Linked DNA regions of Sphaerotilus montanus. The protein of the gene in region 1 interacts with the protein of each later gene in a pairwise test. Links are inferred from orthologs where the notes say so. Each region holds a gene or a part of one and is shown in the gene's direction. Other genes may lie near its edges.

Region 1 (15,884 bases):
CCAGTCCTTCGGCGCCATCGGGAAGCCCAGGCGCTTGCGGCTGTCGAGGTAGGCGGCGGCCACGCTGCGCGCGAGGTTGCGGATGCGGCCGATGTAGGCGGCGCGCTCGGTCACGCTGATGGCACCGCGGGCGTCCAGCAGGTTGAAGGTGTGCGCGGCCTTGAGCACCTGCTCGTACGCGGGCAGTGCCAGCTTCTGCGTCATCAGGTGCTGGGCGTTGCCTTCATGCGCGCCGAAAGCGTGCAGCAGGAACTCGACGTTGCTGTGCTCGAAGTTGTAGGTGGACTGCTCGACCTCGTTCTGGTGGAACACGTCGCCGTACTTCAGGTCCGCCGCGCCGTTCGTGCCCTTGGCGTAGACGAGGTCGTAGACGTTCTCGACGCCCTGCAGGTACATCGCCAGCCGCTCCAGCCCGTAGGTGATCTCGCCGGTGATGGGCTTGCAGTCGATGCCGCCGACCTGCTGGAAGTAGGTGAACTGGGTCACTTCCATGCCGTTCAGCCAGACTTCCCAGCCCAGGCCCCAGGCGCCGAGCGTGGGGTTCTCCCAGTCGTCCTCGACGAAGCGGATGTCGTTCTTCTTCAGGTCGAAGCCGAGTGCCTCCAGCGAGCCGAGGTACAGCTCCAGGATGTTGGCCGGCGCGGGCTTGAGCACGACCTGGTACTGGTAGTAGTGCTGCAGGCGGTTCGGGTTCTCGCCGTAGCGGCCGTCCTTGGGGCGGCGGCTGGGCTGGACGTAGGCGGCCTTCCACGGCTCGGGGCCGAGGGCGCGCAGGAAGGTGGCGGTGTGGCTGGTGCCGGCGCCGACTTCCATGTCGTAGGGCTGCAGCAGCGCACAGCCCTGGGCGTCCCAGTATTCCTGAAGGCGAAGAATGATTTGCTGGAAGGTCAGCATGGTGGTGGGCAGCTTGGAGGACGAGGGAGGGCGTGGGGGGCTTGGACTTGTTTGGCGTGAATTCTAGGCGCCAGGGTGGGGCTGTCCTTGCAGCGCTGCGAGTTGCGCCGGCGTGCCGACGTTTTCCCAGCGCCCGACACCCGCTTCCAGCCCGATCCGGCCGGCCGCGACCCCACTGATCAGCAGCGGCCCGAGGGCGGCGCGGCGCCCGGCAGGCAGCCCCGCGCAGAGCGTCGGTCGCATCAGCGCGAAGTTGGCGTAGGTGACGCGTTCGCCGGCGAGGTCGAAGTCGCCGCGCGGGTGGTAGGGCGGGTTCGGCACGACCCAGAGCCGGGCGTCCTGGCCGCTGGCGAGGAAGTCGTCCACGCGCGCCTGGTCAAAGCGGAAATCCGGCGCCCAGATGTCGCCCGAGACGACCCAGAAGGCCTCGCGGCCGTCGGCGCAGAGCCAGTCCTGCACGGTGGCGATGCCGCCGGCCGTCTCCAGCGCGCCGCCGTAGTCGCGGCCTTCGTGCGAGTAGCGGATGGCGAGACCGAAGCGCGCTCCGTCGCCGAGCACGGCGGGGAAGCAGTCTTCCAGCCACGCGGTGTTGACGACCACCTCGCGCACGCCGCCGCGGGCGAGGGCGAGCAGGTGCCACTCGATCAGCGGGCGTCCGAAGACCGGCAGCAGCGGCTTCGGCGTGGTGTCGGTCAGCGGGCGCATGCGCTCGCCACGGCCCGCGGCGAGCACGATGGCGCGCGGCGGCAGGGAGGGTGGGGTGGTGGAGGTATTCACGGGCTCCGGAGTGTAGAGCCCGCTGTGGCGTCCGGGGCCTGCGCCTGCGGGTCGCCTGCGCGGCCTGTCAGGCTGCGCCCCCCAGGCCGATGGGGGCCGGCGCGGTGCGCACGATGCGGCTGAAGAGCTGCTCGTATTCGGCCGACGGCGGGTGGCCGGTCAGCGGGTCGCGGTTCTCGCTGAAGGCGTCGTCGAGCACGGCCCAGTCCGCAGGTTCCAGCACCTGCTGCGCCAGCGGCAGCACGACCTCCTCTTCGAGCTGCATGTGCTTCAGGTAGAACGACAGGTAACGCTCCACCGCCTGCTCGAATCCGTCGCGGCGGCTGTCGCCCAGCATCTCCCAGGACAGCAGCGTGTGCTCCAGATCGCGGATCGCCCGTTCGCCGACGCCGTGGTCGCGGTCGAGTTTTTCGAGGATCTCGCCAGCGCTGTCGCTGCGGGCGCGGATCAGCGGGAACAGCAGGTCGGTCTCCTTGCGGTGGTGCAGCCGCTCGGGGAATTCGTCGATGTAGAACAGCATCGCGCGCAGCACGTCGAAGCGCACGGGCGTGCCGTCCTGGCGGTGCTGGCGCAGCAGCAGGTGCAGCGAGCTGAGCATGGCGCTGAGGGCCTGGTGCTCCTCGCGGATGATGCGGATGGCGGTCGGTGTGGGCATCGCGGACATGGTGGGGGCGTCTCCTGGGCTCGGCTGTGGCGGCTGGTGCGTGCAGCGTCGCAGCTTCCCTCCCGGCCGGGTTGACGGCCGTCAAGGGATGTTTCAGCGGGCCCCATGGCGCTGCCGTTTAAAATCCTCGATTCGCCCTCCCGACCACACCTACTCTGCTTGTGTCCATGGCCGCCACACCTGTTTCCCTCTCTTCCTCGATGGCCAACGCCATCCGCGCACTGGCCATGGACGCCGTGCAACAAGCCAACTCCGGTCACCCCGGCGCCCCGATGGGCATGGCCGACATCGGTGTGGCGCTGTGGAAGCGCCACCTCAAGCACAACCCGGCCAATCCGCAGTGGGCCGACCGCGACCGCTTCGTGCTGTCGAACGGCCACGGCTCGATGCTGATCTACGCGCTGCTGCACCTGACGGGCTACGAGCTGTCGCTGGACGACCTGAAGGCCTTCCGCCAGATGCACAGCAAGACCCCGGGCCACCCGGAAGTCGGCGTGACCCCCGGCATCGAGACCACCACCGGCCCGCTCGGCCAGGGCATCACCAACGCGGTCGGCATGGCGCTGGCCGAGAAGCTGCTCGCCGCCGAGTTCAACATCGACGGCCACACCATCGTCGACCACCGCACCTACGCCTTCCTGGGCGACGGCTGTCTGATGGAGGGCATCAGCCACGAGGCCTGCGCGCTGGCCGGCGCCTGGAAGCTCAACAAGCTGATCGCGCTGTACGACGACAACGGCATCTCGATCGACGGCCAGGTCGCCCCCTGGTTCATCGACAACACGCCGCAGCGCTTCGCCGCCTACGGCTGGAACGTCATCGACGCGGTCGACGGCCATGACATCGACGCCGTCGACGCTGCCATCGCCCAGGCCAAGCTCAGCACCGACAAGCCGACGCTGATCGTCTGCAAGACCCACATCGGCAAGGGCTCGCCGAACCGCGCCAACACCTCCAAGGCCCACGGCGAGCCGCTGGGCGCCGCCGAGATCGCGCTGACCCGCGAAGCGCTGGGCTGGTCGGCCGAGCCGTTCACCATTCCCGCCGATGTCGCCGCCGCGTGGGATTGCCGCGCCGCCGGTGCCGCCGCGCAGGCGGAGTGGGACGAGCGCTTCGAGGCCTATGTGCGCGCCTGCCCGACACAGGCGGTCGAGTTCGAGCGCCGCATGATCGGTGACCTGCCGGATGCCTTCGCCGAGATCGCCGTCGATGCGGTCGGCGATGCCCATGACAAGGCCGAGACCGTCGCCAGCCGCAAGGCCAGCCAGCTCGCGCTGGAGCACTTCACCGCACAGCTGCCCGAGATGCTCGGCGGCTCGGCCGACCTGACCGGCTCGAACCTGACCAACACGAAGAGCACGCCCGCGCTGCGCTTCGACGCGGCGGGCGCCCCGGTGCGCAACGCCGAAGGCCAGCTCGGCCGCCACATCAACTACGGCGTGCGCGAGTTCGGCATGGCCGCGATCATGAACGGCATCGCGCTGCACGGCGGCTACATCCCCTACGGCGGTACCTTCCTGACCTTCAGCGACTACAGCCGCAACGCCATCCGCATGGCCGCGCTGATGAAGCTGCGCGTGGTCCACGTCTTCACCCACGACTCCATCGGCCTGGGCGAAGACGGCCCGACCCACCAGTCGATCGAACACGCCGCCAGCCTGCGCCTGATCCCGGGCCTGGATGTCTGGCGTCCGGCCGACACCTGCGAGACCACCGTGGCGTGGACCATGGCGCTGGCCAACCGCAACCGCCCGAGCGCGCTGCTGCTGTCGCGCCAGAACCTGCCCTACGCCCCGAAGTCCACGGCCGACGAGATCACCAAGGGCGCCTACGTGCTGTCCGAGCCGAGCGACGTCGGCTTCAAGAAGGGCAAGAAGCCGGACGCCGTGATCATCGCCACCGGCTCCGAGGTGCAGCTCGCGCTGGCCGCGCAGGCCGAACTGGCCAAGGACAAGATCGCGGTCCGCGTGGTCAGCATGCCGAGCACGACCGTGTTCGACCGCCAGAGCGTCGAGTACAAGTCCGACGTGCTGCCGCGCAAGGTGCCGCGCATCGCCGTCGAGATGGGCGTGACCGACTTCTGGTGGAAGTACGGCTGCGCGGCGGTCATCGGCATCGACACCTACGGTGAATCGGCCCCGGCCGGTGTCCTGTTCAAGCATTTCGGCTTCACGACGGAGAACGTCGTGGCCACCGTGCGCAAAGTCCTCGGCGAATAAGGCCGGACACGCGAAACTCGGGTGATTTGCCCGGGTTTTCGCGGGCTGTTTCGAGTCTCAGGTCCCAGGTTTCCAGGTTTCCCATTCCCACAGGAGTTTTCCCATGACCATCAAGATTGGCATCAACGGCTTCGGCCGCATCGGTCGCATGGTGTTCCGCGCTGCGGTGCAGAACTTTGCTGACGACATCGAAATCGTCGGCATCAACGACCTGCTGGAGCCGGACTACCTGGCGTACATGCTCAAGTACGACTCGGTCCACGGCCGTTTCAAGGGTGAAGTCTCGGTCGACGGCACCAGCCTGGTCGTCAACGGCAAGAAGATCCGCCTGACCGCGGTCAAGAACCCGGCCGAGCTGGCCTGGGGCGACGTCGGCGCCGACATCGTCATCGAGTCGACCGGCCTGTTCCTGACCAAGGAAACTGCCGAAGCCCACCTGAAGGCCGGTGCCAAGAAGGTCATCCTGTCGGCTCCGTCGAAGGACGATACCCCGATGTTCGTCTACGGCGTGAACGACAAGACCTACGCCGGTCAGGCCATCATCTCCAACGCGTCGTGCACGACGAACTGCCTGGCGCCGGTCGCCAAGGTGCTGAACGACACCTGGGGCATCAAGCGCGGCCTGATGACCACGGTGCACGCGGCCACCGCCACGCAGAAGACCGTGGACGGCCCGAGCAACAAGGACTGGCGCGGCGGCCGCGGCATCCTGGAAAACATCATCCCGTCGTCCACTGGCGCTGCCAAGGCCGTCGGCGTGGTGATCCCCGAGCTGAACAAGAAGCTGACCGGCATGGCCTTCCGCGTGCCGACGTCTGACGTCTCGGTCGTGGACCTGACGGTCGAGCTGGACAAGCCGGCGACCTACGCCGAGATCTGCGCCGCCATGAAGGCCGCCAGCGAAGGCGCCATGAAGGGCGTGCTGGGCTACACCGAAGACAAGGTCGTCGCGACCGACTTCCGTGGCGAGCCGTGCACCTCGGTGTTCGATGCCGAAGCCGGCCTGGCCCTGGACAGCACCTTCGTGAAGGTCGTGTCCTGGTACGACAACGAGTGGGGCTACTCGAACAAGTGCCTGGAAATGGCGCGCGTCATCGCCAAGTGATCAGACAGGGCCTGCGGGTCCGCTGACGCAGAAAGGCTCCGCGAGGAGCCTTTTTTCATGGGCACGTCGCCGCGAGCGTCAGCGTTTGCAGGTCTCGAACAGGTGTCCGCTCAGCCGCGGCTTGAGTGCCGCGACGCGTTCCTGGATGTCGGCGTCGGCCTTCTGGATGCGCACCGTGTGCAGCGTCGTCGGCTTGACCAGCGGCACCACGCGCACGTACTTGACCTTCTGCCCCGTCAGGCGGGTCTGCAGGGCACGGGCATCGGCCTCGACGCCGTAGCGTCCGAACAGGAAGCCCGGCAGGTATTCCTCGGGCAAGTCCTGCGCCTCCTCGAAGGCGATCTCCATCTTGCGCAGCTGCTCGGCGCGCTTGTCCATGATGACGCGGCTCTTGTAGGGGCCGACGTAGACCATCCAGTTGCCCGGCTTCTCGCGGGTGATGAGCTGCCAGGGACCTTCGCCCAGCGTGTTGCGCAGTGCGCGTTCGGCCGTCCGCCATTCGGCTGGCGTGAAGGGGCCTGCTTCGAGGCAGACCGGGGGAGGCGGTGCCGGCGTGGGGGTGGGGGTGGGGGTGGGCGCCGATGCGGCCGCTGGCAACGGGGGTGCGGTGGCCATGTCACCAGCGGCGCTGGCCGGGGCGGGCGGTTCGGAGGCCTCGGGTGCGGGGATCTGGCTCGCTGCGGAGGGCGCCACCACAGGAGGCACGGCCGATGCCGGTGCCGGTGTGCTTGCGGCCATGCCGCGCGGCGGAACGATCCGCAGCGCCGCTGCATCGATCTGGGCGCTCAGCCGCTGCGGCTCGCGGTCGCCATCGGGCGAGAGGCCGAGCACGCCGGTCAGCCAGCCCTGCGTCCAGCCGTAGAAGGCCAGATTGGCCAGCACCAGGATCACGACCAGCGCTCTCAGCATGGACGCACGCTCACTTCGCCGCTGTGGAGGGCATGGAGGGCGCCGAGGGCATCGCGCACCTGCAGCGAGCCGTCCGCGGACAGGCCGCAGGCCACGCCGGTGAGGGCGCCCGCCTGCACGCTGCGTCCGGCCAGCACGTCCCGCGCGGCATAGCGGGCGTGCAGGGTCGACAGGCCCTCGGACTCGAAGGCCAGCACCGCGCGCAGCAGCGGCCCGGCCACCCGGTGCAGCACCTGCGGGGCGGTCAGCGCCGGCTCGAATTCCTGCAGGCAGGCGTAGCCGGTGCGGAAGGTGTCGGGGTCCTGCGGTGTCTCGGGCAGCGGGGCCACGTTCAGGCCGGCGCCGATCACGACCCAGCGCTCGCCGGGGCGCAGGCCGGGCTCCGCCAGCGGCGTGACCTCGATCAGGATGCCGCCGAGCTTGCGGTCGTCGCCGCGCAGCCAGAGGTCGTTGGGCCACTTCAGGCCGATGCGATCGCCCAGGGCTTCGGCCAGCGCGAGACCGACCGCCAGCGACAGCCCGCTCCAGTCGGCGGGGGCCAGCTTCAGCCCGAGCGAGAAGGTCAGCGCCTGGCCCGGCTGCGACCACCACGGGCGACCCAGGCGGCCCCGGCCGGCGCGCTGGCGCTCGGCGACCAGCAGGCACGGGGCATCCAGACCCTGGCGACCGCGTTCGATGAGCCGCGTGTTGGTGGAGTCCGTCTCGGCCAGCACCTCGATGCTCAGGCCCGGCGCCTGTGGTTCCAGGTCTTGCCAGAGCGTTTCGGCGTCCCAGTGCAGCATGGTGGTGGTCGTGGTAGTCGGGGCTGAGCGGAGGGCGAAGGGCGCTGGATCAGCGCTTGGGGCCGAGCATCGTACCCCGGCAGTCTGGTGCGCCGCAGCGACACGCGTAAGCTTTCTTCAGTTTCGCGGTGTAGCGTTCATCGATCACCAGTCGGTAGTCAAAGAACAGCTCCTCCCCGGGGGCGATGTCGCGCAGGGCCTTGATGAAGATGCGGCCGCCATCGTCCTCGGTCTCGCAGTTGGGCGCGCAAGCGTGGTTGATCCAGCGGGCCGAATTGCCGCGCACGCCGCCGTCGATCACCTGCGTGTCATCGATGTGGAAGTAGAAGGTGTGGTTCGGGTCGGACGGATCGTGCGGGTGGCGGCGCAGGGCCTCGTCCCACGGGATGACTTCGCCCTTGTATTCGATGATGATCTCGCCCGCCTTCAGCGGGGCCTGCGCGTAGACGCCCTTGCCGTGGACGCCGGAGCGGCGCACCTGCAGGCGGCGCTGTCCCCGGGGCCGGGGAGGGCGCGGCGCGGTCGAATCTGGCGGCAGTGCAGACATGGCAGTGCGAGATTGGTTAGATTGGGGTGTGGGCGTGTGCGTGCCCGTGTGTGTGCGTGTACGCGTATAGCCGTGGATTGTAGGGAGCACCCTGACGCAGGGTCGGGTGCAGCAGCAGAGTTCGAACATCATGAGCAAATCTCTCGTCATCGCCGAGAAGCCTTCCGTCGCGCAGGACATCGTCCGCGCGCTGACGCCCATGTGCGGCAAGTTCGAGAAGCACGACGACCACTTCGAGAACGACCGCTACGTGGTCACCTCCGCCGTCGGCCACCTCGTCGAGATCAAGGCGCCGGAGGAGTTCGACGTCAAGCGGGGCAAGTGGAGCTTCGCCAACCTGCCGGTGGTGCCGCCGCACTTCGATCTGGCGCCGATCGACAAGGCCAAGAGCCGCCTGAGCGCGGTGGTCAAGCTGATCAAGCGCAAGGACATCACCGATCTGGTCAACGCCTGTGACGCGGGGCGCGAGGGTGAACTGATCTTCCGGCTGATCGAGCAGTACGCGCTCGGCAGCAAGGTCGGCACGAAGCCGGTGCAGCGCCTGTGGCTGCAGAGCATGACGCCGCAGGCCATCCGCGACGGCTTCGGCAAGCTGCGCAGCGAGGCCGACATGCGCGGCCTGGCCGACGCCGCCCGCAGCCGCAGCGAGGCCGACTGGCTGATCGGCATCAACGGCACCCGCGCCATGACCGCGTTCAACTCGCGCGACGGCGGCTTCTTCCTGACCACGGTCGGGCGGGTGCAGACGCCCACGCTGTCGATCATGGTCGAGCGCGAGGAAAAGATCCGCAAGCACGTTGCACGCGATTACTGGGAAGTTCGCGCCGATTTCGGGGCCGATGCCGGCGTGTACGAAGGCAAGTGGTTCGACCCGAAGTTCAAGAAGGACGACGACGCCGAGCGCCGCAGCGACCGCCTGTGGAACGCCGACGAGGCCAAGGCGATTGCCGACGCTGTGCGTGGCCAGTCCGGCACCGTGCGCGAGGAAGCCAAGCCGAGCACGCAGGCCAGCCCGCTGCTGTACGACCTGACCACGCTGCAGCGCGAGGCCAACTCGCGCTTCGGCTTCTCGGCCAAGACGACGCTGTCGATCGCGCAGGCGCTGTACGAGAAGCACAAGGTCCTGACCTACCCGCGGACCGACGCGCGTGCGCTGCCCGAGGACTATGTCGCCGTGGCGAAGCAGACGCTGGACATGATCGCCAGCGAGGACCTGCCCGGCCCGCTGCAGGATCTGGCCACGCACGCCCGCAAGGCGCTGAAGGAGGGCTACGTCAAGCCGACCAAGCGCATCTTCGACAACTCGAAGATCTCGGACCACTTCGCCATCATCCCGACGCTGCAGGCCCCCAAGAGTCTGACCGAGATCGAGGCCAAGCTGTACGACCTGGTGGTCAAGCGCTTCATCGCGGTGTTCTACCCGTCGGCCGAGTTCATGGTCACGACCCGCATCACGCAGGTGACCGCGGCCGGGAAGGAGCACCAGTTCCAGACCAACGGCAAGGTGCTGGTGAACCCGGGCTGGCTGGCGGTCTACGGCAAGGAAGCCGCCGGCGAGGACGCCAACCTCGTGGCCGTGAAGCCGGGCGAGATTGTCACCGCCGACGAGCTGAAGATCGCCGCGCTGCGCACCAAGCCGCCGGCCCGCTACAACGAATCGACGCTGCTGAGCGCGATGGAAGGCGCCGGCAAGCTCATCGACGACGAGGAGTTCAAGGCGGCGATGCAGGAAAAGGGCCTGGGCACGCCGGCCACGCGCGCGGCGATCATCGAAGGCCTGATCCTGGAGAAGTACATCCTGCGCGACGGCCGCGATCTGGTGCCCACCGCCAAGGCCTTCCAGCTCATGACGCTGCTGCGCGGTCTGGCGGTGGAAGACCTGACCAAGCCCGAGCTGACCGGCCAGTGGGAGCACCAGCTCAACCAGATGGAGAAGGGCCAGCTCAGCCGCGCCGACTTCATGCAGGGCATCGCCGACATGGCCCGGCGCGTGGTCACCAAGGCCAAGGAATACGACCGCGACACGATCCCCGGCGACTACGCGACGCTGGCCGCCCCCTGCCCGAACTGCGGCGGCGTGGTCAAGGAGAACTACCGCCGCTTCGCTTGCACCGGCGCGGACGGCCACAGCGCCGGCTGCGGCTTCTCGATCGGCAAGATCCCCGGCGGGCGCAGTTTCGAGCTGCACGAGGCCGAGGTGTTCCTGACCGACCACCGCATCGGGCCGCTGGAAGGCTTCCGCTCCAAGGCGGGCTGGCCGTTCACCGCCGAGCTGAAGCTGGTGCGCGACGAGGAAGCGGGCAACTGGAAGCTCGAATTCGACTTCGGTGACGACGCGAAGAAGGAGGCCGAGGAGTCCGAGGCGGTCGATTTCTCCGAGCAGACCTCGCTTGGCCGTTGCCCGAAGTGCGGCAGCGCCGTGCACGAACACGGCACCAACTACGTCTGCGAGCACGCGGTCGGCACGGCGGCGACCTGCGACTTCAAGACCGGCAAGGTCATCCTGCAGCAGCCGGTGACGCCGGAGCAGGTGACGCTGCTGCTGACGACCGGCAAGACCGCGCTGCTCGACGGCTTCGTCTCGAACAAGACCAAGCGCAAGTTCAAGGCCTTCCTCGTCTACGACAAGAAGGAAGGCAAGGTGGTGTTCGAGTTCGAGCCGCGCGCGGCCAAGGTGCCGGCGAAGAAGGCCGCCGCGAAGAAGGCGCCCGCCTGACCCTGCGGCAACCGCGTACGGCGACCGACCTGCCCCGCGCCTAAGCTCGGGGCATGTCGGTCGATCTCTTTCTGAAGCTGTTCACGCTGTTCGTGGTCGTGGGCATCGGCTATGGCGCGGCGCGTGCCGGCCTGACGGGCGGTGTGGTCGGGCTGCGCACGCTGTCGAACATCGGCTTCCTGGTGTTCGTGCCGGGGCTGCTGTTCCGGACCACCGCGACGGTGAATCTGGCGGCGCTGCCGTGGCGGCTGCTGGCCGCGTTCTTCGTGCCGCTGCTGCTGTGGGCGCTGGGCGTGTGGGCCTGGCAGCGCCGGCGCATGGTGCCCGGCACCGACGATCCGGCCGCACCCGCCACGCGCGCGGTGACGCTGAGCTTCGGCAATTCGGTGCAGGTCGGCCTGCCGTTCGCGGCGGCGCTGTTCGGCGAGGAGGGCCTGCGCCTGCACGTGGCGCTGGTCAGCCTGCACGCGCTGCTGCTGCTCAGCCCCTTCACCGTGCTGGCCGAGGCTGACCGCGCCCGCGCCGCCGCCCGCCACACCGGGGCGCTGGCGATCGGCGAGACGCTGCTGACCATCGCGCGCCAGACGCTGGTCCACCCGGTGGTGCTGCCGGTGCTGCTGGGCCTGGCGTGGAACCTGACCGGGCTGGCGCTGCCGCAGTGGCTCGACAGCGTGCTGAAGATGCTGGGGCAGGGCGCCGTGCCGCTGTGTCTGGTGCTGATCGGCGTGGCGCTGGACCAGTACGGGCTGGGGCCGCGCTGGTCGGTGCCGGCGGGCATGGCCGCGCTCAAGCTGCTGGTGCTGCCGGCGCTGGTGGCCGCGTCGGGCGTGCTGGTGTTCCACCTCGACGGCCTGCCGCTGTCGGTGCTGGTGATGGCGGCGGCGCTGCCGGTGGGCAGCAACGCGCTGCTGTTCGCGCAGCGCTACCGCGTGCTCGAAGGCGAGGCGAGTGCGGTGATCGTGCTGTCCACCGCCGGGTTCGCGCTGACGGCGCCGCTGTGGCTGATGGTACTGGCCTGGTGGCGCGTGGCGGGCGGGTGAGGCGGCTGGCCTGAGCGGTTCAGTGCGGCTCAGGGCGGGTGGCGGGTGGCGCGGCGCAGCGGCGCGGGATCGATGGCCGACGCCCGCAGCAGGTTCAGGAACGGCTCCTGCGCCATCACCTCGAACGGCAGGCGGGCCTGCATCGCCAGCAGCGCGGGGTCGCTGGTCACCAGCACGTGCGCCTTGCCGGCCATGCCCAGCTTCACGAAGGCCAGACCGCCCGGTTCGATCTGGCCCGGCGCCGCCGCGAGCGGCACGCGGACCTTGAGCACATAGGGCAGGTACTCGCCTAGCATCTGCTGCTGCTCCGCCACCGAGAAGGTCAGCGGCGCCTGGCCGAGCTGGCGGGTCAGGTCCAGCAGCGTGTCGCGGCAGACCATCGGCCGGCAGAATCCGTTGCGCCAGGCCCGCCGCAGCCGCGTGGCCATCGGCCCGCCAAACACGAGCGCCGAGAGCACGACCGTGTTGTCGAGCACGACGCGGGGCGGGTGTCCGTCCAGATCGAGCGCGGTCCTGCTACCTGCGGGCAGTGGCGTGGTGCTGGCGGAGCGGGGGTGGGGGACCATGGACATGCGGTGCACATGATCGCCCCGTGGCGACGGGGCCGGAACCCCTGGTGTCCCTTCAGCCAGGGGGCCTGTGCGAACATGCCCCGGTATTGCTGCACATCAGATCAGACCAGGGTCATACGCATGGATCGCACCGAATTCTCCCCTCGCCACCAGGCACTGCCGGACGGCGTCCGCCGCGTGCGCGAGGTACTGGCCGAGCGCGGCCATCCCCACGCGCCACGGATGCTCGACGTGCCCGCCCGCACCGCCCAGGAGGCCGCCGACGCCCTCGGCGTGCAGCTCGGGCAGATCGCCAAGAGCGTCATCTTCCGCCGGCGTGCCGACGAGGTGGCCGTGCTGGTCGTGACCTCCGGCGATCTGCGGGTGGACGAACGCCGGGTCGCGGCCCTGGTCGGGCCGGTCGGGCGGGCGGATGCCGACTTCGTCAAGGCACGGACCGGCTTTTCGATCGGGGGCGTCTCGCCGGTCGGCCATGCCACGCCGCCGGTCGTGCTGATCGACCGCGCGCTGTTCCGCTTCGGACAGATCTGGGCGGCTGCGGGCCATCCCAATGCGGTGTTTCCGCTCGCACCGGCGGAGTTGTCCGCGCTGACCGGCGGTGCGCCGGTCGCAGATGTCACGCAGCCTGCTCCCGTGTCCGCTCCCGCGGTCGCTCCGGTCCAGCGCCCGGCCAGCCCCTGCATCAACGTCTGCCGCATGGATGCGCGCACCGGCTGGTGCGAGGGCTGTCTGCGCACGATCGCCGAGATCGCGGTCTGGTCCCGGCTCTCGGCGGCGGAGCGCGAGCCGATCTGGGCGGCGCTGCCCGCCCGGCAAACGGCGTCCAAAATTGATATTCATCACGCTCAGGATTAACCCTAGCCCTGTGAACAATTCCGATTTTTTTCCGCATCGTGAAACAAGGGCTGCGGGTTGGTCTTGATAACGTAAGGTTTTGTTGGAAACGAGTCAGGAAACTGTCAGAGCCTGGTTCGACAGTGAAAGCCATGCGCCGTGGTCGCGGCGCTGCTTTCTGGTCGAGGAGACAAACACATGTCCAGCATTCCCGCGAACGCTCGGGCCACCGATTCGCCGATGACGGCAGAGGAGAGGAAGGTCATCTTCGCCTCGTCGCTCGGCACTGTTTTCGAGTGGTACGACTTCTACCTGTACGGATCGCTTGCCGCGATCATCGCCAAGCAGTTCTTCAGCGGTCTGGATCCGTCCGCCGCGTTCATCTTTGCCCTGCTGGCGTTTGCCGCAGGCTTCATCGTGCGTCCCTTCGGCGCGCTGGTGTTCGGGCGCCTCGGCGACATGATCGGCCGGAAGTACACCTTCCTGGTCACCATCCTGATCATGGGTCTGGCCACCTTCATCGTCGGCGTGCTGCCCAACTACGCGTCCATCGGTGTCGCTGCGCCGGTCATCCTGATCTCGCTGCGCATGCTGCAGGGCCTGGCGCTCGGTGGCGAGTACGGCGGTGCTGCAACGTACGTGGCCGAACACGCCCCGCACGGCCGCCGCGGTGCCTACACCGCGTGGATCCAGACCACCGCGACGCTGGGCCTGTTCCTGTCGCTGATGGTGATCCTGGGCACCCGCTCGCTCATCGGTGAAGAGGCCTTCGCCGACTGGGGCTGGCGCGTGCCGTTCATCGTGTCGATCCTGCTGCTGGCCATCAGCGTCTGGATCCGCCTGTCGATGAACGAATCGCCCGCCTTCAAGAAGATGAAGGAAGAGGGCAAGACCTCCAAGGCACCGCTGTCCGAGTCCTTCGGCCAGTGGAAGAACCTGAAGATCGTGCTGCTGGCGCTGTTCGGTCTGGTCGCTGGCCAGGCGGTGGTCTGGTACACGGGCCAGTTCTACGCGCTGTTCTTCCTGACCAGCGTGCTCAAGGTCGACGGCCCCACCGCCAACATCCTGGTCGCGGCCTCGCTGATCATCGGCACGCCGTTCTTCGTGGTCTTCGGCACGCTGTCGGACAAGATCGGCCGCAAGCCGATCATCATGGCCGGCCTGCTGCTCGCCATGCTGACGTTCTTCCCGCTGTTCAAGGCGCTGACCGCCGCAGCCAACCCCGATCTGGCCGCGGCGCAGGCCTCGGCCCAGATCTTCGTGAAGGCCGATCCGGCGACCTGCTCGTTCCAGGGCAGCCCGGTGGCGCGTGAAGTCGACTTCACCAACCCCTGCGACATTGCCAAGCGCGCACTGGCCCAGAACTCGGCCAGCTACGTGAACGAGGCCGTGCCGACGGGCACGGCGACGACCATCAAGATCGGCGAGAAGGAAATCGTGCCCCCGACCGGCGTGCTGCTAGCTGGTGGTCACAAGTTCGACGAGGTCAGCGGCAAGGCCATCGCCCAGTTCAAGAAGGACGTGGCGGCTGCGCTGAAGGAAGCGGGCTATCCGGCCAAGGCGGACCCGGCCAAGATCGACAAGGTCAAGATCATCATGATCCTGTCGGTCCTCGTGATCTACGTGACCATGGTCTACGGCCCGATCGCCGCGATGCTGGTGGAGATGTTCCCGACCCGCATCCGCTACACCTCGATGTCGCTGCCGTATCACATCGGCAACGGCTGGTTCGGTGGCCTGATGCCCACGATCGCCTTCGCGATGGTGGCCCAGAACGGCGACATGTACTACGGCCTGTGGTACCCCATCACGATCGCGGCCATCACCTTCGTGATCGGCATGCTGTTCGTGAAGGAAACCAAGGACACCGACATCTACGCCGGTGACTGAACGCCTGCCATCCGCTGACGTTCCGCTGATGTGACAAGGCGCCCCGCGAGGGGCGCCTTGTTCGTTCGCCGGGGCGACCTGACCCTGTTCTTACCCACCCACCCACCCACCCACCCCTCGCTTCAACCCCCAAGGAGTTTCAACCATGTGGAAGATTGTTCTGGCCTTCATCGCCTTCGCCGCCCTCGCCATGTTCATCCTGATGAAGAGCGGTGGTGACATCGACATGAGCGGCGAGAAGCACGGCGTCGATGCGCACGAGCCGGCTCCGGGTGCTGCCAGCGGGGCTGCACCTGCTGCCTCGCACTGAGCCTGCACGGGGGCGGTGACAGGCTCAGGCCTCGATCAGTCCCCAGCGCAGTGCCAGCAGCGTCAGCTCCGCCTGGTTGGCGGCTTCGAGCTTCTGCTTGACGTGGTAGAGGTGGGTGCCCACCGTGCTGGCCGAGAGGTTCAGATCGCCGGCGATGTCCTGTACCGAGCGGCCGCGGGCGAGTTGCACGAAGACCTCGAATTCGCGCGAGGACAGCCGGTCGGCCGGGTTCTCGCTGCCATCGATCGCGGCGAGCGCGAGCTGGCGGGCGATGTCCGCATCCAGCCAGCGCCGGCCCGCCGCCACCGCGCGGATGGCTTCCGGCAGGTTCTCCGGCGCGCTGCGCTTGGAGAGGAATCCCATCGCTCCGGCATCGAGCGCCCGCCGCGCGTGGGCGCTGTCGTCGTGGGCGGACAGCATCAGCAGCTTCAGCGTGCCGTCGCGGGCGCGCAGCCGACGCAGCGTCTCCAGCCCGCCCATGCCGGGCATCGAGATGTCGAGCACCACCACGTCCGGCGCCGCGGCCGCCACGTTCAGCAGTGCCTGCTCGCCACTGTCGGCTTCGCCGGCCACCACCAGCCCGGGGCACTCGCTCAGCAGCATCCGGAAGCCCATGCGCACCAGC
Region 2 (15,625 bases), 1.0 Mb from region 1 along the record:
TCGGCCATCGGCTCGCTGCTCATCCCCTGGCACCAGCGGCTGGGCTATCCGGCGGCCTTCTCGGCGGCCACGCTGGCCGCTGCGGCCACGATCGACATCCTGATCCCGCCGTCGATCCCGATGATCCTGTTCGCGCTGACCTCGAATGCGTCGATCGCCTCGCTGTTCGTGGCGGGCGTGCTGCCGGGGCTGCTGATGTGCGGCGGGTTCATGGCCGCGTGCTGGTGGGTGGGCAAGCGGCGCAATTTCCCGCGCGACACCACGCCCTTCGACCGCCCGGCCTTCCTGCGGCACCTGGCCTACGCCTCGCCGGCCGTCGTGCTGCCGGTGCTGATCATCATCTTCCTGCGCTTCGGCATCGCCACGCCCACCGAAGTCGCCGTGCTGTCCACGCTCTACGCCGGGCTGGTCTCGGCCGTGATCTACCGCGACCTCGGCTGGCAGCGCCTGAACGACGCCGTCGTCCACGCCGGCCTGGCCACCGGCGTGGTGCTGCTGGTGATCATGGCCTCGGCCGCGATCGGCTGGCTGCTCACCTTCGACCAGATGCCACAAGGCGTGGCGCAGTGGGTGCAGGCCAACGTCGAAGCCAAGTGGCTGGTCATCCTGCTGATGAACCTGCTGATGCTGTTCCTGGGCATGTTCATCGACCTGCCGGCCGCCGTGCTGCTGCTGACACCCGTGTTCGTGCCGCTGGCCAACAGCATCGGCATGGACATGACGCAGCTCGGGATCATGATGGTCGTCAACCTCGCCATCGGCCTCTACACCCCGCCGGTCGGCACGACGCTGTTCATCACGAGCGCGCTGGCCAAGGTCAAGGTGGGCCAGACAGTGCGCGAACTGGGGCCGTTCTACCTCGTCGCCTTTGGCGTGCTGGCCCTCGTCTCCTACGTGCCAGCCTCGATCCTCAAGTGAACCCCCAAGGACATTCCATGAATGAGACATTGCATTCGCTGGCGCAGGCCGCCTGGCGCATCCGCCGCTACGCGCTGCGCATGGGCGAGGTGCAGGGCCAGGGTTACGTGGGCCAGGCCCTCGGCTGGGCCGATGTGCTGGCCGTCGCCTACCGCCACGCCCTGCACCTGCAGCCCGACAACCCGCTCTGGGAAGGCCGCGATCGCTTCCTGCTTTCGCACGGCCACTACGCCATCGCGCACTACGCGGCACTGATCGAGGCCGGCGTCCTGCCCGAAAGCGAGCTGGAGACCTACGGCAGCGACGACAGCCGCCTGCCGATGTCGGGCATGGCGACCTACACGCCCGGCATGGAGATCTCTGGCGGCTCGCTGGGCCAGGGGCTGGTGATCGGTGTCGGCATGGCGCTCGGTCTGAAGCAGAAGAAGAACCCGGCCTTCATCTACAACTCGATGTCCGACGGCGAACTCGACGAAGGCTCGACCTGGGAGGCCGCGATGGGCGCCGCGCATCACCGGCTGGACAACCTGATCTGCCTCATCGACATCAACAACCAGCAGGCGGACGGTCCCTCCAGCAAGGTCATGGGCTTCGAGCCGCTGGCCGACAAGTGGGCCGCATTCGGCTGGCATGTGCAGCGGGTGGACGGCAACGACCTGCCCGCCGTGCTGCAAGCCTTCGACAACGCGCGCCAGCTCGCCGAGGCCAAGCCGCGCGTGATCCTGTTCGACACGCTGATGGGCAAGGGCGTGCCCTTCCTGGAAACCCGCGACAAGAACCACTTCATCCGCGTCGATCCGCCCGAGTGGCAGCTCGCCCTCGACCACCTCGACGCCACCGCGCCGCAAGGAGCCGCCGCATGAACGCCCCCGTGAACACCGCCGTACCGGCCACCACTGCGACCAAGAAGCCCCGCCTGACCACCTCGGCCATGATCGCCTCGATCGCGTCCGAGGGACAGCGCACCACCGCCGCCCCCTTCGGCAAGGCGCTGGTCGACCTCGCGGCGCAGCGGCCCGAGATCGTCGGTCTGACGGCGGACCTCGCCAAGTACACCGACCTGCACCTGTTCGCCCAGGCCTACCCCGACCGCTTCTACCAGATGGGCATGGCCGAGCAGCTGCTGATGGGCGCGGCCGGCGGCATGGCCAAGGAAGGGCTGGTGCCATTCGCCACCACCTACGCCGTGTTCGGCACGCGCCGCGCCTACGACTTCATCCACCAGGTGATCGCCGAGGAACACCTCAACGTCAAGATCTGCTGCGCCCTGCCCGGCCTGACCACCGGCTACGGCCCCAGCCACCAGGCGACCGAAGACCTGGCGATGATGCGCGGCATTCCGGGGCTGACCATCGTTGATCCCTGCGACGCGCTCGACATCGAGCAGGCCGTGCCGCAGATCGCCGCGCACAAGGGGCCGGTCTACATGCGGCTGCTGCGGGGCCAGGTGCCGCGGGTGCTCGACGAGATCGAGGGCTACACGTTCGAACTCGGCAAGGCCAAGCTGCTGCGCGACGGCGCGGACGTGCTGGTCATCTCCAGTGGCCTGCTGACGATGCGGGCGCTGGAGGTCGCGCAGGATCTGGCGACCGACAACATCGGCGTGGCCGTGCTGCACTGCCCGACCATCAAGCCGCTGGACGAGGCCGCGATCGTTGAGGCCGTGCGCTACCAGCACCGGCTGGTGGTGGTGGCCGAGAACCACTCGGTCATCGGCGGACTGGGCGAGGCGGTGGCGAGCACGCTGCTGCGCCACCGCGTGCAGCCAGCGGGCTTCCAGCTCGCGGGCCTGCCGGACGCCTTCCTCGACGCCGGCGCCCTGCCCACGCTGCACGACCGCTACGGCATCAGCCGCGAAGTACTCGGCACCCGCATCAAGACCTGGCTGCGTTGAGATCCCCCACGACATGACCGCTCCGACCCCGACCCAGCTCGCCCACGCCATCCGCTTCCTGGCCATCGACGCCATCGTGCGGGCGACCGAAGGCCACCAGGGCGTGCCGCTGGGCATGGCGGAAATCGCCACCGCCCTCTACACCCGGCACCTGAAGTTCAACCCCGCCGACCCGACCTGGCCCGACCGAGACCGCGTCGTGCTCTCCAACGGCCACGGCTCGATGCTGCTGTGGGCGCTGAACTACCTGACCGGCTACGAGAAGATTTCGCTGGACGAGATTCGGCGTTTCCGCGAACTGGGTGCGCACTGCGAAGGCCACCCGGAATTCGATCCAAGCAAGGGCGTCGAGGTCACCACCGGCCCGCTCGGACAAGGCATCGCCAACGCCTTCGGCATGGCGATCGCCGAAGCCTCGCAGCGCGCCCGCTTCGGCGCCGGGCTGGTCGACCATTTCACCTACGCCTTCGTCGGCGATGGCTGCCTGCAGGAGGGCATCGGGCAGGAGATGATTTCCCTGGCAGGACACCTGCGGCTGGGGCGGCTGGTGCTGCTCTGGGACGACAACCAGATCACCGACGACGGCAGCACCGCGCTGTCGATCAGCGAGGATGTGGCCGAACGCTTCCGCGTCGCCGGCTGGCACGTCGCCGAGGTGGACGGACACGACATCGACGCGGTGTCCGCCGCCATGGACGCCGCGCGGCAGGATCCCCGCCCGTCGCTGCTGGCCTGCCGCACCGTGATCGCCCGCGGGCTGGCGCGGCTGCAGGGCCAGCGTGGCGGCCACAGTGCGCGGCTCTATCCCGAGGATGCCGATGCGGCCCGCCAGTTGCTCGACTGGCCCCACCCGCCCTTCGAGACACCCGCGCCGGTGCTGCACGCCTGGCGCACCGCCGGCACCCGCAGCCTCCCCGCACACGCCGCCTGGACCGCCCGGCGTGACGCGCTGCCTGCCGTCGAGCGGGCGGAATTCGACCGCACCCTGGCCGGCGAGCTGCCCGCCGGCTGGCGCGAGACGCTGCACGCCTACAAGCGCGAGGCGCTGGCCGCACAGCGGATGCAGGACGCCCCCGGCGGCATCCTGATCTCCGCCGACATCAACGACCGGCTGACCGACGTGCTGCCCGAGCGCCTGGTCGGCTGCGCGGACCTGGAAGCCCCCACCAGCCACAAGCGGCGCCTGCACGCCTTCACCGCCGACGACCCGTCGGGCCGCTACATCCATTGCGGCGTGCGCGAGCACCTGATGGGCGCGATGGCCAATGGCATGGCAGCCCACGGCGGCGTCATCCCGCTGGCCGTGACCTACCTCGCCTTCTCGGACTACGAACGCCCCGCGATGCGCATGGCCGCGCTGATGGGCCTGCCGGTGAAGTTCGTCTTCAGCCACGACTCGATCGGCGTGGGCAAGAACGGCCCGACGCACCAGCCGGTGGAGATCCTCGCGGCGCTGCGCTCGATGCCGAACATGCTGGTGCTGCGTCCGGCCGACGCGGTGGAAGCCGCCGAGTGCTGGGAGATCGCGCTGGAGCACCGCAGCGGCCCGGTCAGCCTGGTGTTCGCCCGGCAGGCCTTGCCGACGGTGCGGCGCCCGTCCGCCACCGGCGACGACTCCGACGACTCCGACGACTCCGACGCCCGCGACAACCGCAGTCGCCGCGGTGGCTACGTGCTGGCCGAAGCGGAAGGAGGTCCACGCGCTGCCACGCTGCTGGCGACCGGCTCCGAAGTCGCCATCGCGCTGAAGGCCCGCGACCTGCTGCAGGCCGAGGGCGTGCCGACGGCCGTGGTGTCGATGCCATGCTGCGAGCGCTTCGACGCGCAGGACGCAGATTACCGCCGCAGCGTGCTGGGTCGCGGGGCAGTGCGGGTGGCCATTGAGGCTGCCGTACGCTTCGGCTGGGACCGCTACCTCGGCGAGGACGGCGGCTTCGTCGGCATGACCAGCTTCGGCGCGTCGGGGCCGGCGGATGCGCTGTACGAGAAGTTCGGCATCACCGCAGCGGCGGCGGCGGCGACCGTGCGGCAGTTGCTGGCGCAGCGGGCCTGATCTACTGCGCCAGCGGAAGGGGCATCAGACGATCCGCCCCTTGTCGATCCGCAGGATGCGGTCGCACCGCCCGGCCAGCTCCGGATCGTGCGTGACCAGCACAAACGCCGTGCCGCGCTCGCGGGCCAGCGCCAGCATCTGCGCGAAGACCCCGCCAGCCGTCTCGCGGTCGAGGTTGCCGGTCGGCTCGTCGGCCAGCACACACGCTGGGGCCGTCACCAGCGCCCGCGCGATCGCCACGCGCTGGCGCTCGCCGCCGGAGAGTTCACCCGGCCGGTGCTCCAGCCGCTCGCCCAGCCCCATCAGCCGCAACTGCGCCGCAGCACGATCCCGCGCCTGCGCGATCGGCTGGCGGCGCATCAGCAGCGGCATCGCCACGTTGTCGATCGCCGTGAACTCGGGCAGCAGGTGGTGGAACTGGTAGACGAAGCCGAGGTGCTGGTTGCGCCAGCGGCCTTGTTCGGTGGCATCCATCGTCGCCAGATCGCGTCCGGCCAGCGTCACGCGACCGGCGTTCGGTGCGTCGAGCCCGCCCAGCAGGTGCAGCAGCGTGCTCTTGCCCGAGCCGGATGCGCCGATGATCGCCACCGTCTCGCCCTTGCGAATCGCCAGATCGACGCCGTGCAGCACGGTGACGTCCAGCCCGCGTGGCCCGCCCTCCTGGAAACGCCGCACGAGGCCCGTGGCCTGCAGGATCACAGCCGATGCTTCATTCATAACGCAGCGCCTCCGCCGGGTTGACACGGCTGGCGCGCCAGCTCGGATACAGCGTGGCGACAAACGCCAGCACCAGCGAGATCACGCCGATCGGCACGATGTCGCTGGCCTGCGGGTCGCTCGGCATGCGCGAGATCAGGTAGACGCTGCTCGGCAGGAAGCTCGCGTTGAACAGGCTCTCCAGCGCCGGCACGATCACCCCGACGTTGAACGCGATCAGCAGCCCCAGCCCCAGCCCCGCCAGCGTCCCCATCACCCCGGACGCCGCGCCCTGCACCATGAAGATGCCCATGATCGAGCGCGGACTGGCGCCGAGCGTGCGCAGGATGGCGATGTCGGCCTGCTTGTCGGTCACGGTCATCACCAGCGTCGAGACCAGGTTGAACGCCGCCACCGCCACGATCAGCGTCAGGATGATGAACATCATGCGTTTCTCGATCTGCACGGCGTCGTACCAGGCCGCGTTGGTGCGGGTCCAGTCGCGCACCATCACCTGCGGGCCGAGCGAGGCGGTCAGCTCGGCCGAGACTTCCCGCGCAAGCTGCTGGTCCTTCAGGCGCAACTGCACCCCCTGCGGCCCGCCAGTGCGGAACAGCCGGGCGGCGTCGTCGATGTGCATCAGCGCCAGCCCGCTGTCATATTCATAGTGGCCCGCGTTGAACACGCCGACGACCGTCATCTGCTTGAGCCGCGGCACCACGCCGGCGGGTGTCGTCTGGCCGCTCGGCGTGACGAGCGTGACCGAGTCGCCCTCGACCACGCCCATCGAGCGCGCCAGTTGCGAACCCAGCACGACACCCCAGGCGCCCGGCTGCAGCTTCTTCAGCACGGTGTCCTTGAGCTTCTCGGCCAGCGGCGTGACGTTCGATTCCTCGTCCGGCGAGATGCCGCGGACCATCACGCCGTGCATGTCCTCGCCGCGCGCGAGCAGCGCCTGGGCCGACACGAACGGCGCCGCCGCCGCCACCTGCGGGTTCTTCAGCGCCGCCTCGGCCAGCGTCTGCCAGCGGTCGAGGCCGTTGCCGGTGGTGTCGAAGATCTCGACGTGGGCGATCACGCTGAGCATGCGGTCGCGGACTTCCTTCTGGAAACCGTTCATCACGCTGAGCACGATGATCAGCGCCGCCACGCCAAGCGCGATGCCCAGCATGGACACGCCGCTGATGAAGGAGATGAAGCCGTTGCGTCTTCCTGCGCGTCCTGCGCGGGTGTAACGCCAGCCGATGCGTACTTCGTAGGGCCAGTTCATGGGCGGGCATGCTACCCGAGCCCGCAGGACACGCAGCGGCCGGCCGGAATTCAGTGCCGGTGCAGCATCTGCCAGACCTCGGCCGGTTCCATCGCCGCCACGCCCAGCGGCAGCTCGCGCTCGCCAGCGTCTGCCCAAGGGAACGGCACCGCCGCGGCACCCGCTGGAGCCGGCGTGCGCCGCGTCAGGCGCTGGCCCAGCGCGACCATCGGCGCTTCGATCAGGTGGTAGGCGAGGACCGCCGCCACCGTCGACAAGCCGAGGTACACCAGCAGGCTCCAGGGCAGCGACTGCAGCCGCCAGCGGTGGAACACCAGCCACAGCACCGGCACGTGCAGCAGGTACAGGCCGTAGGAGTAGCGGGCGATCCACTGGGTGCAGCGGTTCAGGCGTGACAGGCGGCTGTCCTCGAACACCAGGATCGCCATGGACAGCAGCAGCGCGAACCACCAGCCGACCACGGTATCCGGCTTGCCCGCCCCCAGGTGCAGCCAGGCGTAGCCGCCGAACAGCACGGCCAGCGCCACGGTCCAGCCACGGGCCGGCCACTGCGGCAGACGCACCCGCTGCCGCAGCGCGAAGCAGAGCACCCCGCACAGGAAACACGGCAGATAGGCTGCCATGTTGAGCCGCCCGCCCGTGAACTCGCCCAGCACCAGCGCGCCCAGCACGGCCACCCCCAGCAGCCCGACCAGCCAGCGGGGTCCGCGGGCCGAGGTCGCGATCAGGTACAGCCCCGGCAGCACGACATACATCTGCACCTCGTAGGGCAGGCTCCACAGCGGCCCCAGCACGCTGCGGCCGGTCACCAGGTTCTGCACCAGCCACTGGTTGGCCAGCACCACCTGCGGCGTCAGCGGCGGGCTGTCGCGCCAGGTCATCGCCGGCAGATCCAGCACCACCACCATCGTGATGCACACCAGCGCGAGCGGGTAGATCCGCAGGAACCGTCGGAGGTAGAAGCGCAGCACCACCCCACGCTGCAGGGGCTCGCCGCCGCACATGCGCTGCAGCGACTCCATCAGCACCAGACTGGTGTGCACGAAAAAGGCGATCACGCCCGCCTGTCCGATGTGGGCCGTGACCATCTGGACCACCGTCGGCACGCTGAGGCCGCAGTAGCGCCACGTCGGAACGAGGTGGTCCGCCATCACGGCGAGCACCGCCAGACTGCGCAACAGATCGAGGTTGGCCTCCGCACCCCGGGACTCCTGATTCATGGCGTGAACCTTCTTGGTTTCTGGATGATGTTCTTCAAATGGAAAAATCATACGTAACGAATCTGTATCCGGACACCAGCGCCCCGGGGGGACAGACCCCGGGACAAGCCATCACCGCAAACTTTTCCCGCGCCCGTTCGAGGGGGTCGGATAATCCGCCCGCCATGCCCGACCACGCCCCTGCCCACCCCCACCTGCTGATCGCCCACGCCAGCGCCGCCTCGGCCGCCAGTCTCGCCGCGCTGAAGGCACTGCGCCTGCCGAACCTCGATGCCCTGCTCGGCCGACTGGCGCCGCAGGGTGGCACGCCCGCCCGGCCCGACGACGACGAATACACCCTCAGCGCCCCGCACGAGCGCGTGCTCGCCGAAGCACACGGCTGGTCCGGCGCCGACGGCCGCTGGCCCTGGGCGGCGGCCAGCGCAGCCGACGACGGCCTGCGCGCCGACGACGACACCAGCGGCGCCCCCTGGGGCCTGCTGACCCCCGTGCACTGGCACGTCGGCAGCGACCAGATCGCGCTGGTCGACCCGGCGGCGCTCGCGCTGACCGAGGCCGAGTCGCGCACGCTGTTCGACCTGCTGCAACCCTCCTTCGACGCCGAGGGCTGGTCGCTGCAGTGGGGCGCACCGCTGCGCTGGTACGTGCGCCACGCGGCACTGGCCGACCTGCCCAGCGCCTCGCTCGACCGCGCCATCGGCCGCAACCTTGACCTGTGGCTCAGTGATGCGCCGCAGACGCGCAAGCTGCGGCGGCTGCAGGTCGAGGCGCAGATGCTCTGGCACGAACACGACGTCAACGAATCGCGTGAAGCCGCCCGGCTGCTCACGGTGAACTCGTTCTGGCTCAGCGGCTGCGGCACCGCCCAGCCCCGCCGGTCGCTCGGTGACCTCGACGTGGAGCTGCGCCTGCGCGCCCCGCTGCTCGCCAACGAATGGGCGGACTGGGTGGCCGCCTGGCACGCGCTGGACACCGGCCCCATCGCCGCGCTGCTGCAACGCGCCGAGGCGGGCGAGCCGGTCACGCTGACGCTGTGCGGCGAGCGGCTCGCGCAGACCTGGACGCCGCGTCCGCAAGGCTGGTGGAGCCGCCTGCTGGGCCGCTCGCGCCCGGCCAGCGCCGTGGCCGTCCTCGAATCCCTCTGACACCGCGCACCCCGGCGACCCGCACACGATGACCCCACAGATCGACATCCGCGACGTGCCGCCCCGCGCGGCCTGGGCGCTGGAACAGGCCGGCGTCCACCCGCTGCTGGCCCGCCTCTACGCCGCCCGCGGCATCCGCAGCGCCGATGAACTCGACGATGGCCTGACCCGCCTGCTGCCCCCGTCGGCGATGGCCGGCACCGACGCCGCCGCCCGCCTGCTGGCCGACACGCTCGACGCGGGCGGCCACATCGTCGTCGTCGCCGACTACGACTGCGATGGCGCCACCGCCTGCGCCGTCGCGCTGCGCGGACTGGCGATGCTCGGCGCGCAGCCCGGCACGCTGCACTACGTCGTCCCCGACCGCGCCATCCACGGCTACGGCTTGACGCCCACCATCGTCGATCTGGCGCTGCAGCACCAACCCGCCCTGCTGGTCACGGTGGACAACGGCATCGCGGGCCATGCCGGCGTGGACCGTGCGCATGAACTCGGTATCCGCGTGCTGGTCACCGACCACCACCTGCCCGCCGTCGATGCCCACGGCGAGCCGACGCTGCCGGACGCCGACGTGATCGTCAACCCGAACCAGCCGGCCTGCACTTTCGAGAGCAAGGCGATCGCCGGGGTCGGGGGGATGTTCTACGTGCTGCTCGCGCTGCGGGCCGAGCTGCGCCAGCGCGGGCGGTTCGACGCCGCGAGTCAGCCGCGGCTGGACGCACTGCTGGACCTGGTCGCCCTCGGCACCGTCGCCGACGTGGTCAAGCTTGACGCCAACAACCGCCGCCTCGTCGCGCAGGGCCTCAAGCGCATCCGCGCCGGGCGGATGCAGGCCGGCATCGCCGCGCTGTTCGCCGCCGCCGGACGTGACCCGCAGCGGGCCAGCGCCACCGACTTCGGCTTCTCGCTCGGGCCCCGGCTGAACGCAGCGGGGCGGCTGGCCGACATGACGATCGGCATCACCTGCCTGCTCACCGACGACCCGACGCAGGCCGCCGAACTCGCCCGCCTGCTCGACAGCATCAACCGCGAGCGGCGCGAGGTCGAGGCCGGGATGCGCGAGCAGGCCGAGGTGCTGCTGGAGTCGCTGATGCCCAAGGGCGAGCCACCGGCCGCGGTGGTCCTGTTCGACCCCGAGTTCCACGAGGGCGTGGTCGGCATTGTCGCCGGACGCTTGAAGGACCGGCTGCACCGCCCGACCTTCGTGTTCGCGGCCGGTTCGGACGGTTTGCTGAAGGGCTCGGGGCGGTCAATTCCCGGTTTTCACCTCAGGGACGCACTGGACCTCGTGACCAAGCGCCACCCCGGTCTGCTCAAGCGCTTCGGCGGACACTCGATGGCAGCGGGCTGCACGATCGAGGCCGACGACTTCGGCACCTTCGCCGAGGCGCTGCGCTCGGTCGCGGAAGAAGGGCTGGACGCCGCGACGCTGGACCACCGGCTCGCCACCGACGGACCGCTCGATCCGCGCTGGTTCGATGCGTCCACGGTCGGGCTGCTCGACCAGCAGGTCTGGGGGCAGGCCTTCGAGGCGCCGCTGTTCGCCGACGAGGTCGACGTGCTGCGGCAACGGCTGGTGGGCGAGCGTCACCTCAAGCTCAGCGTGCGGCTGCACGGGCAGGTGCGGGACGCCATCTGGTTCGGGCAGATCGAGCCGGTGGGCGAGCGGGTGCGGCTGGCCTACCGGCTGTCCCTGGACACCTGGCAGGGCCAGATGCGGGTTCAGATGCTGGTGGTCGCGGCGAGCTGAACCGCCTCGCGCAGCTTGATCGACGCCACCGAGGTCCGCAGCGACGCCGCCTGCGTGGCCAGGGACTCGGCCGACGCAGACGACTGCTCGACCATGTCGACGTTCTGGCGCGTGATGGTGTCGAGTTCGTTCACGCTGGTGGTGACCTGCGCCAGCGCGGTGTTCTGCGCGTGGCTGGCCTCGGTGATGCCGTTCAGCCGGACGGAGACGTCATCGACGCCGCTGATGACCGAGGTCAGTCGCCCGCCCGCATCCTCGATCGCGCGCAGCGAGTCGCCGGTCTGCTCGGTGGTCGACTCGATCAGGCCGCGCACCTCGGCCGCGGCCTCGCCGCAGCGGTTGGCCAGCTGGCGGATCTCGCCGGCCACGACCGAGAAACCCTTGCCCGCCTCGCCCGCCCGCGCGGCCTCGATCGACGCGTTGATCGCCAGCAGGTTGGTCTGGAAAGCAATGTCGTCGATCACGGCATTGACCTCGGCGACCCGGTTCACGCTCTGCTCCAGCGTGTGCATGCCCTGGATGGACCGGGCCATCGCCTCGCTGCCGATGGCGGCGTCGTTGCGCAGTTGTGCGGTGAGCTGCTGCAGTGCATCGGCGGCCGCCGCGTTGTTGCCGACGGCACGGCTGAGCTGCTGCACGGTCAGCAGCGTGCGGTGCAGGCTGGCCGCCTGGGACTCGGTGCGCTGCGACAGCGCCCGGCCATCATCGGCCACCGAGGTGCCGGCCTGGTCCACCCCGACCGCACTGCCCCGGATCTCGCCGACCAGCGACGACAGCCGCACGCTCATGCGTTCCAGCTCGCCCCCCAGATCCGCCAGTTCATCCCGGCCCTCGATGCGCACCTGCACCGAGAGATCCCCGTTGGTCACCGCCACCAGACTGCCGCTCACCTGCCTCAGCGACCCGGTGAAGCTGGCATAGAAGCTCAGGCCCAGATAGACCAGCCCCACCAGTCCCAGCACCACGGCACAGCCCTGCAGCAGCAGGCGCTGCTCGAAGTCCCGGATCCGCTGGTCCAGTCGCTGGTCCAGCCGGACCCACAGTTCCTCGTCGAGTCGCCACAGCGCCTGGAGGGCCTCCATGCCGGCCGCGTGGTAGGGCGCGACCTCGGCACTGACGGCCTCGGGTTCGAAGACCGCGCGGGCCAGGGACAGCATGCGTCCGGTGGCTTCGGAGGCGGGCCGCACACCATCGCTGATCTCGGTGCCCGTGCGCGCCAGCGCCTGCAACTGCAGCACCACCTCTTCGGCCGCCCGCTGTGCGTCGCTCGCCAGACCCAGCATCATCGTGCGCTCGCGCACCGAGACATCCCGCAGCAGCAGCTCGCCGCCACGGGTTTCGAGCACGGCCATCGATTCCATCCAGGGCACCAGGCGCTCGATGCCCAGATCCATGATGAAGTAGGTGTCGGCCCGCGGATCGAACAGCAGCTGCGAGCGTTCGCCGATCAGCTTGAGCAGGCGGCGCAGGCGCTCGACCTGCACGCCATGTTCCGCCATCGCTTCGGTCCGCAGGGTGGACACATGGCCGTCCGCCAGCGCCAGCAGCCGCTCGCGTTCAGCGGGCCACAGGTCGTCGAACGTGAAGGTCTTCGTGGCCGCAATCGCCTGGTCGGCCTGCTGCACGGCCTGGCGCAGTTGCACCCGCACGGCATCGCGGGCGGGCGTCAGTGCCGTGACGCCCGCCGCGACCTGGTTGGACAGGCTGCGGTGCGACTGCACCAGCACGACCAGCTCGGTCACCTGCCGCGCCAGGAGCGTGCCTTCCCGCTCGGACCGGGCCACCGCCATGTCGCCGCTGGCCTGGATCATCGCCAGCGTCATCAACAGGAACAGCGGCATGGCCAGCATGGCGCCGAGCAATCCCATCTTGGCAGGCAGACGCATGCCGCGCATGACCCGCAACCCCGGTTTCAGCAGCGCCGCCAGAGGGCCCTGGACCCAGGGTGAACGGTCGTCGAATGTCGTCATGTCAGCCCCTGGGCGTCACTTGATCGAGTGCATGGCGCAGGGCATCGCCCTCGCCCCGCAGCGTGTCGCAGGCCTCGGAGAGCCCGCGGACCAGCCGCATCTGTGCCACCGTCGCCGGGGCCAGCCCGCGGGTGATCTCGCACACCCGCGACGATTGCTGGTGGCTGGCGCGGGTGAGGGCCAGCAGTTCCGACATCCGCGTGTCGAGTGACTGGAACGCGTCCGAGGTGTGGCTCACGACGCGCCCGACGCGGTCGCTCACCTGCCGGCTTTCGTCGATTTCGGCCACCGACTGACCGACGATGTGGCGGATGGTCCTGGCCGCATCCTCGCTGCGCTGCGCCAGGGCGCGCACCTCCTGTGCCACCACCGCAAACCCGCGCCCGGCGCTGCCCGCCCGGGCCGCCTCGACCGAGGCATTCAGCGACAGCAGCTTGGTCTGGAAGGCCACGGTCTCGACCAGCCCGATCACGCGGGTGATCTCGCGGCTGCGGGACTGCATCTGTGCCATGCGCTGCCCCAGGCCGGACATCGCCTGGCGGCTGCGCTGGGCATCGACCCGCAGTCCGCGGACCTGCTCGGCCGCGGCCTCGACGCCTTCGGCGCACTGGCCGAGCGCGGCATCGAAGGTGCGGATCAGCTGTGTGCCTTCCGCGATGCCCTCCACCATCTGGCGGCTGCTGTCCTGCAGGCCACGCTGCTGCGCGTGCATCTCCTCGGTCTGGTGGGCCATGGACGTCACGCTGCGGTCCAGCGTCTCGAAGATCCGGGACATGCCGCTGGCAGACTGCCCGAGGGTGTTCAGCGCCTGGCCAATCTCGTCCTGTCCCCAGCCACGCGGGCGAATGGACAGGTTGCCGCGGCCGATTTCGCCCAGTTGCAGGCACAGCGTGGCCAGCCCACCCGACATCACCCGGTGCAGGCACACCATCAGATACAGCCCGAGCAGGGTCAGCAGCAGGAAGACCGCGGCGCGGCCGATCAGGCGTTCGTTGTGCTGCTGGTAGCCGGCCTGGATGCGGGTGCCCATGGCGTCCAGCGCCAGCGTCTGGAGCCGGGCACTGGCCTCGACCGCATCCGCCACCTTGCGCGCAAAGGACGGTGCATCGATCTCGCTGCGCAGCGCCAGTTCGCTGCCCGGCGCCACCGCGGCGATGCGCAGCAGCGCATCGGTGGTCTTGAGGAAGGCCTGCAGGCGCGCCATGAGGCGCTCCGCCTCGCCCGGATCGATCAGCCGCTGGTCGCGCACGTACTCGAACATCGGCTGCGACTGGTCGAGCAGCAGCTCCGACCGGGCCATCAGCAGACCCATGTCCCGGACCTTGACCTCGTTGGCCGGCTCGGCATAGAGCCGCAAGCCGATGCGCCCGAGCCGGCTGATGTTGGCCATCAGCTGGAACTGCGGGTCTGCCAGCCCGCTGCGCAGCATCTTGACGCCGACATCGGCGTCCAGTACCAGCGCCCGGTCGGTGGACAGCGCCAGGCGCAAGGCCTGCAGATCCCGCGCATAGGCGATCACCGCGATCCACCGCGGCGACGGGGTGCCGGGGATGGCCGCCGGCGTGTCGTCGTCCAGGTGCGCCAGCATGGCGTCCCGGCTGGTGTGGAGCTTGCGGGCCATGTTTTCCATCGCGGCCGCGCTCCCCGGAGCGCCGTACCGGGTGTCCAGTGCGTCCTCCAGCGCCTTGTACTGTGCGGCCTCCTGCTGGCGCAGCACCGGCAGCTGGTCGGCAGGGAGATGCTGCTCCCGGCGCAGCATCTGCTGGAACAGGCCGTCGAGCGTGAGGTTCAGCTCCGTCAGCGCCTTGTACTGGCCGAAACTGCTGGTGGCTCCGAGGTGGAGCGCGTGGCGCTCGCGCCACAGCTCCAGCGTGTCGTGGATCAGCAGGCCACCGGGCAGCATCAGCGCCAGCGCCACCAGGGCGGTCTTGTGCGCCATGCGCAGGTTGCGCAGCAGGCTGATGCCCAGCGACCAGCCCGCGTGGTGGCCCCAGACCGTGTGCTGCAGCATCGCCAGGATGGCCTGCTGCCGGGTCCACCAGTGCCGTGCGGCGACAGGCAAGGACATGCCCCTCGGCGCGGCGGCGGTGCTCATGTCGTCGGCGGCCATCCCGATCCTCTCGTGCGCTGGTGCTTCATCCGGTCCTGGTCCCTGGTCCTGGTCCTGCTGCAGGCGTTATCGGCACACCGCGGCCCCGCTTGATCATAGGCAACCCCCGACCCCGCCACGCCCGAAGAAGGTGCCGCATCACCGCCTTATCCGGGGCTGGACACCCCTGGGAATTCCCGACACTCGAAGGCACCTCCTGCTGTCCAGAGAACCCGCATGCCTTCCAAGTCGTCGACGTTGCCCGGTGCTGCCGATCCGACCGCCCACCCGGGTCGTCCGGGTCCATGGCGGGCGGCCGCCGCATCGGCGCTCGCCGCGGCGGCCGGTGCCGCCGGCCTGTACCTGGGCGGATGGCCTGCCGCCGCCGCGGTGGTGGTCGCCGTCGGTCTGGCGGGTGTGCGACCGGCCACCGCGGCGCGACCCGGTCACACCGGCGGGCACCGGGTCCGCAGCGCCGATGGCGCACGCCTGACCGAGCCGGTGGTGGCGGGCTGGCATCTGCAGCTCGGCGACACCCAGCGCACCAGCCACCAGTCCCGGCGCGCACTCGAGGCCCGCATCGTGGCGCTCGGGCAGCAGCTGGAGTCGGTGCTGAACCT

What was found.
Region 2: the proteins of BDD16_RS05515 (region 1) and recJ interact in binary tests that used the Escherichia coli proteins (3 or more experiments, as listed by UniProt). The link is inferred for Sphaerotilus montanus from one-to-one orthologs.

The regions. Positions count from the first base shown.
Region 1 is NZ_JACCFH010000001.1:1,251,825-1,267,708, reverse strand. Bases 7,628-10,820 are described here. They hold BDD16_RS05515 (DNA topoisomerase III), read left to right. Parts: upstream 7,628-8,027; coding sequence 8,028-10,613; downstream 10,614-10,820. Other genes in these bases: BDD16_RS05510 (AEC family transporter), read left to right, coding at 10,667-10,820; BDD16_RS05520 (SET domain-containing protein), read right to left, coding at 7,628-7,897. In the rest of the region: glyQ (glycine--tRNA ligase subunit alpha), read right to left, coding at 1-894; BDD16_RS05550 (nucleotidyltransferase family protein), read right to left, coding at 958-1,671; BDD16_RS05545 (hemerythrin domain-containing protein), read right to left, coding at 1,739-2,335; tkt (transketolase), read left to right, coding at 2,503-4,554; gap (type I glyceraldehyde-3-phosphate dehydrogenase), read left to right, coding at 4,658-5,659; BDD16_RS05530 (hypothetical protein), read right to left, coding at 5,738-6,568; BDD16_RS05525 (biotin--[acetyl-CoA-carboxylase] ligase), read right to left, coding at 6,562-7,350; more of BDD16_RS05520, read right to left, coding at 7,400-7,627; more of BDD16_RS05510, read left to right, coding at 10,821-11,653; BDD16_RS05505 (PIN domain-containing protein), read right to left, coding at 11,683-12,225; BDD16_RS05500 (YbaK/EbsC family protein), read left to right, coding at 12,346-13,080; BDD16_RS05495 (MFS transporter), read left to right, coding at 13,258-14,949; BDD16_RS05490 (hypothetical protein), read left to right, coding at 15,095-15,259; BDD16_RS05485 (response regulator), read right to left, coding at 15,284-15,884.
Region 2 is NZ_JACCFH010000001.1:211,030-226,654, forward strand. The notes cover bases 8,652-11,585. They hold recJ (single-stranded-DNA-specific exonuclease RecJ), read left to right. Parts: upstream 8,652-9,224; coding sequence 9,225-10,946; downstream 10,947-11,585. Other genes in these bases: BDD16_RS01020 (hypothetical protein), read left to right, coding at 8,652-9,196; BDD16_RS01030 (methyl-accepting chemotaxis protein), read right to left, coding at 10,919-11,585. In the rest of the region: BDD16_RS00985 (TRAP transporter large permease), read left to right, coding at 1-918; BDD16_RS00990 (transketolase), read left to right, coding at 936-1,781; BDD16_RS00995 (transketolase family protein), read left to right, coding at 1,778-2,812; BDD16_RS01000 (transketolase family protein), read left to right, coding at 2,826-4,865; BDD16_RS01005 (ABC transporter ATP-binding protein), read right to left, coding at 4,890-5,582; BDD16_RS01010 (lipoprotein-releasing ABC transporter permease subunit), read right to left, coding at 5,575-6,831; BDD16_RS01015 (acyltransferase family protein), read right to left, coding at 6,882-8,051; more of BDD16_RS01020, read left to right, coding at 8,216-8,651; more of BDD16_RS01030, read right to left, coding at 11,586-12,916; BDD16_RS01035 (methyl-accepting chemotaxis protein), read right to left, coding at 12,918-15,026; BDD16_RS22770 (methyl-accepting chemotaxis protein), read left to right, coding at 15,243-15,625. UniProt on the Escherichia coli protein: Single-stranded-DNA-specific exonuclease.